2 linked regions of the Amycolatopsis sp. NBC_01480 genome follow. The protein of the gene in region 2 interacts with the protein of the main gene of each other region in a pairwise test. Links are inferred from orthologs where the notes say so. Each region holds a gene or a part of one and is shown on either strand. Other genes may lie near its edges.

The links.
Region 1: the proteins of rplL (region 2) and dnaE interact in binary tests that used the Escherichia coli proteins (3 or more experiments, as listed by UniProt). The link is inferred for Amycolatopsis sp. NBC_01480 from one-to-one orthologs.

What each region holds. Positions count from the first base shown.
Region 1 is NZ_CP109442.1:1,025,126-1,029,516, reverse strand. The notes cover bases 149-4,234. They hold dnaE (DNA polymerase III subunit alpha), read right to left. Parts: upstream 3,880-4,234; coding sequence 349-3,879; downstream 149-348. Other genes in these bases: OG371_RS04810 (GNAT family N-acetyltransferase), read left to right, coding at 149-343. In the rest of the region: more of OG371_RS04810, read left to right, coding at 1-148; OG371_RS04800 (hypothetical protein), read left to right, coding at 4,256-4,391. UniProt on the Escherichia coli protein: DNA polymerase III is a complex, multichain enzyme responsible for most of the replicative synthesis in bacteria. This DNA polymerase also exhibits 3' to 5' exonuclease activity. The alpha chain is the DNA polymerase catalytic subunit.
Region 2 is NZ_CP109442.1:3,935,922-3,939,087, reverse strand. Bases 49-2,909 are described here. They hold rplL (50S ribosomal protein L7/L12), read right to left. Parts: upstream 1,742-2,909; coding sequence 1,355-1,741; downstream 49-1,354. Other genes in these bases: OG371_RS18890 (hypothetical protein), read left to right, coding at 2,905-2,909; rplJ (50S ribosomal protein L10), read right to left, coding at 1,792-2,346; OG371_RS18905 (hypothetical protein), read right to left, coding at 989-1,270; OG371_RS18910 (ABC transporter ATP-binding protein), read right to left, coding at 49-716. Also shown: more of OG371_RS18910, read right to left, coding at 1-48; more of OG371_RS18890, read left to right, coding at 2,910-3,166. UniProt on the Escherichia coli protein: The binding site for several of the GTPase factors involved in protein synthesis (IF-2, EF-Tu, EF-G and RF3). Is thus essential for accurate translation.

The sequences.
Region 1 (4,391 bases), 2.9 Mb from region 2 along the record:
GGCCGAAAACCCGAATCAGGACGCCATTTTCGTCGCCGAGACCCCCGACGGCCGGGTCCTCGGCATGGTCGAGGTACTGCGCCACCCGAGCCCGCCGGAGCACCAGATCCTGCGCCCGTTGCCGTCCGCGGAGATCCACACGGTCGTCCTGGGCGACGCCCGCGGCGGCGGAGCGGGCGCGGCGCTACTGGCCGCGGCGCAGCAATGGGCCACCGGCCAGGGCATCCGGTACCTGGCCGCCGGCATCCATCACCGCAACGCCGGCGCGGTGCGTTTTTACGCCCGCGCCGGCTTCGCCGACGCCGGTTTCCGCTTGGTCAAACGGCTGGGGAGCCCTTCGTAACCGGCTCAAGCGCCGATCGAGATGCCGCGGATCCCCTTCAGCTCGCCGGCCAGCGAGGCCGTCGCGTTCACCGAGTAGTTGTCCAGCACGAAGACGGTTTCCCGGCTGCCCGCCAGGACAAGGTGGACGGGCGTGTCACCGCGGTGGGCGGTGAGGGTGCCGCGCAGCTCGGCGACGACGTCGCGGTCGAGCTTGACCGCGTCCGCGCGGATGACAAACGGGGGCGGGCCGTCGGACGGGTTCAGCTCGGCGTCGCTGATGTCCAGGGTGATGACGTTGCCGCCGAAGACCGACATCTTGTCGTCGCGCCAGTTCACCCGGCCCTTGATCGCGACGGCGGAGTCCTGGACCAGCTCGGCCTGCCACATCGAGTAGGACTTGGCGAAGAACAGCACCTCCATGGACGCGTCGAGGTCTTCGACCGCGACGATCGCCCAGGGCTCGCCCTTCTTGTTCACCCGGCGGTCGACCACCGAGATCATGCCGGACAGCACGACCTCGCCTTCCTTGGGCGCGTCGTCGATCAGCTGCGCGATCGGCTTCGGCGCGTGCTGGCGCAGGATCCGCTCGGCGCCGTCCAGCGGGTGGGCCGAGACGTACAGGCCGAGCATGTCCCGCTCGTAGGCGAGCAGCTGCTTGCGCGGGTACTCCTCGTCCTCGAACTTCAGGTGGGCCAGCGGCGACGACGAGGCGGCGACTTCCGCGTCGCCCTCGTCCTCGCCGCCGAAGCCGAACAAGTCGAACTGCCCCATGGCTTCCTGGCGCTTGAGCGGCACCACCGCTTCGACCGCGTCCTCGTGCACCTTGACCATCGAGAGCCGGGTGGTGTCGAAGGAGTCGAAGCCGCCGGCCTTGATCAGCGATTCCAGCACCCGCTTGTTGCAGGCCACCAGTTCCGACTTGTCCAGGAAGTCGCTGAACGAGGTGTACTCGCCCTTGGCCTTGCGGGTCTTGACGATGGAGTCGACCACGTTCGCGCCGACGTTGCGGACCGCGCCGAGGCCGAAGCGGATGTCCGAGCCGATCGCGCGGAACTGCAGGTTCGACTGGTTGACGCACGGCGGGAGCACCTTGATGCCCATCCGGCGGCACTCCGCGAGGTAGATCGCGGACTTGTCCTTGTTGTCACCGTTGGAGGTCAGCTGGGCCGCCATGAACTCGGCCGGGTAGTTGGCCTTGAGGTACGCGGTCCAGTACGACACCAACCCGTAGCCGGCGGTGTGGGACTTGTTGAACGCGTACCCGGCGAACGGGAGCATGACGTCCCAGAGCGTCTGGCAGGCCTGCTCGGAGAAGCCCTTGCCGAGCATGCCGGCGCGGAACTGCTCGAACTCCTTCTCGATGATCTCTTTCTTCTTCTTGCCCATCGCGCGGCGCAGCAGGTCGGCGCCGCCGAGGCTGTAGCCGGCGAGCTGCTGCGCGATCGCCATCACCTGCTCTTGGTAGACCAGCAGGTGGTAGGTCTCGCCGAGGATCGGCTCGAGCGCGTCCTTCAGCTCGGGGTGGATCGGGGTGATCCGCTGCCGTCCGTTCGAGCGCTCGGCGTAGTCGGTGTGCGCGTTCGCGGCCATCGGGCCTGGCCGGTACAGCGCGAGGACCGCGGCGATGTCACCGAAGTGCGTGGGCGCCATCGCGCGCAGCAGGCTTCGCATGGCCGCGCCGTCCAGCTGGAACACCCCGAGGGTGTCGCCGCGGGCCAGCAGCTCGTAGGTCTTCTTGTCGTCGAGCTCGAGGGTGGCCAGGTCGATGTCCCGGCCGTGGTTCTCCTTCACCGCGCGGACGGTGTCCTCGATGATGGTCAGGGTCGACAGGCCCAGGAAGTCCATCTTCAGCAGCCCCATGTCTTCACACGAGGGGTAGTCGAAGCCGGTGATGGTGGAGCCGTCGTCGCGCCGCCACAGCGGGATCACGTCGAGCAGCGGCTCGGACGAGAGGATGACCGCGCAGGCGTGCACGCCGGCGTTGCGGATCAGCCCTTCCAGGCCCCGCGCGGTGCCCATGATCTGGGAGACCTCGGGGTCGGTGTCGGTCAGCGTGCGGACTTCGGTGGCTTCCTTGTACCGCTCGTGCTGCGGGTCGAAGATGCCCGAGAGCGGGATGTCCTGCGCCGCGATGGGCGGGGGCAGGGCCTTGGTGATCCGGTCGGCGATGGAGAAGCCGGGCTGCCCGAAGTGCACCCGCGCCGAGTCCTTGATCGCGGCCTTGGTCTTGATCGTGCCGAAGGTGATCACCTGGGCGACGTTCTCCGCGCCCCACTTTTCGATCGTGTACTGCAGGACCTCGCCGCGGCGGCGGTCGTCGAAGTCGAGGTCGATGTCGGGCGGGCTGACGCGCTCGGGGTTGAGGAACCGTTCGAACAGCAGGCTGTGCTCGATCGGGTCCAGGTCGGTGATGTGCAGGATGAACGCGACCAGCGAGCCGGTGGCCGAGCCACGGCCGGGGCCGACCCGGATCTTCTCGTTCTTCGCCCACCGCACCAGGTCGCCGACCACGAGGAAGTAGGCCGAGAAGCCCATCTTCGCCATGATGCCCAGCTCGCGGTCGATCCGGTCCTGGTACTCCTGGGTCAGGCCGCCCGGGAACCGGCTCGGGACGAACTTCTCCACCTCGTCGCGCAGCAGGTCGTCCTCGGTCTTGCCCTCGGGCACCGGGAAGCGGGGCATCCGATCTTTGAAGTCGAACACCTCGGCGTAGGACTCGACCCGCTCGGCGATCATCAGCGTGTTCTGCGCCGCGCCCGGGACCTCCTTGTCCCAGTACTCCCGCATCGCCTCGGCCGACTTGAGGTAGTAGCCGTCGCCGTCGAACTTGAACCGGGTGGGGTCGTTGAGGGTCTTGCCCGCCTGCACGCACAGCAGCGCCGAGTGCGCCTCGGCCTGGTCCTGGGTGACGTAGTGCGAGTCGTTGGTCGCCACCGGCTTCAGATCCAGCAGCCGGCCGATCTCGAGCAGGCCGTCGCGCACCGACCGCTCGATCGGCAGGCCGTGGTCCATCAGCTCGAGGAAGAAGTTGTCGGCGCCGAACAGGTCCTTGTAGTCCGAGGCGGCCTGGATCGCCTGCTCGCGCTGGCCCAGCCGCAGCCGCGTCTGCACCTCGCCGGACGGGCAGCCGGTGGTGGCCATGATGCCCTCGTGGTGCTCGACCAGCAGGTCACGGTCCATCCGGGGCTTGCGGTAGTAGCCCTCGAACGACGCCAGCGAGGACATCCGGAGCAGGTTCCGCAAGCCCTGGGAATTGCGCGCCCACATCGTCATGTGCGTGTACGAGCCGGCACCGGAGACGTCGCCGCCCTCACCGAACTCGTCCGACCCGCGCTGGTTGCGCTGGCCCCAGAACACCGGCTTCTTGTGGAACCGGCTCTCCGGCGCCAGGTAGGCCTCGACCCCGATGATCGGCTTGACCGGGCTCTTCTTCGCGACCCGGTAGAACTCGGCCGCCGCGGACATCGTGCCGTGGTCGGTCATCGCGATCGCCGGCATCTCCAGCCGCTCGGCCTCGGCGAGCAGGGGCTTGACCTTGGCCGCGCCGTCCAGCATGGAGTATTCGGTGTGCACATGCAGGTGGACGAACGAATCGGACACGGTTGACTACTCCCTGAACTCGCGGCGCCGGCACTGCGGACCCCTACGTTAGTGACTCGCGGACGGCTGTCTTCACACCACGCTGGTTGTCACCCAAAGTTACCCGGCGCTGCCCTGGGTAGCGCTCCGGCGTCTTGTTCAGAATGGCTTCCTGGCGCGCTTTCCGGCCCGCGGCCGGGTCTCGGTCAGCGGGCCGGCGCGTTGACACGGTCCGCCGCTCGCCCCTACCGTCGTAGCGCAAGACATCGGATGTTCCGGCCGTTCGAGGCCGGTGCCACCCGCCGGCCGATGTGTACCCCCTGAGCACCGCAGCCAGGAAGGACACACCGAAATGTCTGATTCCCCGTTCTCCCGCGCGTTCCCCCGCCGGACCGCGCTCCGCACGATGGCCGTCGCCGCGGTCGCCGTGCCGGTCGCACTCGGGTCTCCGGCCAACGCCGCGCCCTGGTCGCCGAAAGCGGCTCCGC
Region 2 (3,166 bases):
AACTGCTCGACCACGGGCTCGTCACTGGTCAGCAGCACCTCGCGCGGGCCGAACATGACCAGTTCCTTGCGGAACAGCATGCCCAGGTTGTCCGGCACGGTGCGGGCCAGGTTGATGTTGTGGGAGACGATCAGGATCGTCGCGTCGATCTGGGTGTTCAGGTCGATCAGCAGCTGCGAGATGTACGCGGTGCGCACCGGGTCGAGGCCGGAGTCCGGCTCGTCGACGAGGATGATCTGCGGGTCGAGCACCAGTGCCCGCGCGAGGCCGGCGCGCTTGCGCATACCGCCGGAGATCTCGCCGGGCAGCTTCTTGTCCGCGCCGGCCAGACCGGTCATCTCCAGCTTCTCGTTGACGATGCGGCGGATCTCGGTCTCGGACTTCTTGGTGTGCTCGCGCAGCGGGAAGGCGACGTTGTCGTACAGGTTCATCGAGCCGAACAGCGCGCCGTCCTGGAACAGGACCCCGAACAGCTTCCGGACTTCGTACAGCTTGCGCTCGGAGCACGTGACGATGTCGACGCCGTTGATCACGCAGCGCCCGCGGTCGGGCTTGAGCAGGCCGATCATCGACTTCAGGAACACGGACTTGCCGGTTCCCGACGGGCCGAGCATCGCGGACACCTCGCCGGGCGGCAGGGTCAGCGTCACGTCCCGCCAGATGGTCTGCCTGCCGAAGGACTTCGTGAGACCTTCGATGACCACCTCGGCACCCATCGCACCTCCAGGAGCTGTTCCGCGTCGTCGCGCACCGCCGCCCCGCGCCACCGGCCGGCAGCGGAGCCCGCGCCGAATGCGCGCCGCGATCCCCGCGTCAACCAGGTGCAACGAGCTGAATGCGCATAGGTTACTCACCAGTTTTCTTTCCTGGCCAGGCCTGTGGGCACCTCACCCGGTAGAGCAGAGATCGGGTGACCGCTGGCAGCACGGTAGTGCACGTCACTCCGGGATGCAGAGCCAGGCGGGGCAACGATTCGCACTCGTTCGGACTAACAGGAGTAAGCGGAACAGATCGGCTCGCTACTGGACGTGACGTGGTTGGCCTCCACCGTCTGCACTGCGATGACGATCCCGCAGATCACGGACGCGACCACGCCGAGCACGGCGATGACCGTCAGCCCGAGGAGGTAACGGCGCGTGGCGACCTGCTGAGCCAGCACCTCGACGAGGATGCGCTGCAGGTGGAGCTCGTTCTGGCCTTCTTCGGCGGAGGTCTTCAACCGCCGCTCGACCCCGGGCGGGCCGAGAGCGCCCAACGAGCTGTTACGCATCGCGGGCAAACGGAAGGGGCGGGCATCCACTCGGGATGCCCGCCCCTTCACGAGGTGGTGCAGCAGGCGCTCACGCGCCCGTGATCACTTGATGGAGATCTTGGCGCCCGCGGCCTCGAGCTTCTCCTTGGCGGCCTCGGCGGCCTCCTTGTCGACCTTCTCCAGGAGGGCCTTGGGAGCGGCCTCGACCAGCTCCTTGGCCTCCTTCAGGCCCAGGCCCGAGACGACCTCGCGGACGACCTTGATGACCTGGATCTTCTTGTCGCCGGCGCCCTCGAGGACGACGTCGAACTCGTCCTGCTCCTCGGCGGCGGCCGGGGCGGCGCCACCCGGGGCGGCGGCCACGACGGCGGCCGGCGCGGCGGCGGTGACGTCGAAGGTGTCCTCGAACTCCTTCACGAACTCGGACAGCTCAAGAAGGGTGAGCTCCTTGAAGGCGTCGATCAGCTCGGCGGTGCTCAGCTTCGCCATGATGGCTTCCTCTCAAAAAAACGAACGGGAACGTTCGGGGTGGGGGGTGTTCAGCTCTCGGCGGGTGCTTCGGCTGCTTCGGTACCGGTGGCGTTGCGCTGCTTCTCCTCCAGCGCGGCAGCCAGGCGGGCGACCTGGGACGCCGGCGCCTGGAACAGCGCAGCGGCCTGGGAAAGCTTCGCCTTGAACGCGCCCGCTGCCTTGGAGAGCAGGACCTCACGGCTGTCGAGATCGGCGATCTTGGTGATCTCGTCCACGGACAGCGGCTTGCCGTCCATGTAGCCGCCCTTGATGACAAGCGCGTTGTTTTCCTTCGCGAAGTCGCGAAGGGCCTTCGCGGCGTTGACCGGCTCACCCTCGATGAAGGCGATCGCGGTCGCGCCCACGAACAGGTCCTCGAGCCCCTCGACGCCGGCGTCCTTGGCGGCACGCTCGACGAGGGTGTTCTTCGCGACCCGGTACTTGGCACTGGTGCCGAGAGCGCGGCGCAGCTGGGACAGCTGGGACACGGAGAGGCCGGTGTACTGGGTAACGACGGTGGCCGAGCTGCTGCGGAAGCTCTCCGCGATCTCGGCGACGGCCGCCACCTTGTCGGGCTTCGCCATGGTCGCCTCCTCTCTTGGCTAGTGTTTCCACTGGCACGAGAGCCCCATCGAAACGACAAAACGCCCCTGCGCAACAGGCGCGGGGCGTTTGATGGCACACGACCGGGGTCGCGGGCGAGCCTCGTTCCTCCTGCGCGGGCCGCCTGCACGTTTCGTGGCAGGACCTTCGTTCTTCACGCCATGGGGCGCTCGGAAAACCAGCGGTCTTCGGTAGAACCGTGGACAAGCATACGACACGCTTTCCCGACTCTTCCCGCCACCCCCTCCTGACCAGCGACAAGACGCCCGGGTTCGGAGAATTCACACCCGAGCGGGCATCATGGTGACGTGGCGGAGCAGCGTGATCACAGCGAGCGGACCGGCGACCCCGACCCGGGTCCCACCCCTGCCGACGGCACCCCGCCGGTGTCGCAGCCGCCGGGCTCAGCGCCCGGCCCGGCCGCGCAAACGCCTGCGCCGCAACAGAATCCGGCCGAGAGCGGGCCGCAGCTTCCGGCCGTGACACAGCCTGGCGCGCAACCCCCCGCACTGCCGCAGCCCGGCGCGCAGCCGCCCGCGCTGCCGCAGCCCGGCGCCCAGCCACCCGCATTGCCGCAGCCTTCCGCGCAGCCACCCGCACTGCCACAGCCGTCCGAGGGGCAGCCCGCGCTCGATCCCGAGCAACTACGCCAGTTCCAGCAATTCCAGCAGTTCCAGGACTATCTGCGGTTCACCCAGGCCCAGCAGGGCAACCAGCCCGCTCCGGCCCCCGACGCCGGGCTGGTCGCCGTGGGAGCGCAGCCGCCGGCGACGCAGCCGGGCTGGCAGCCGCCCGTCCCGC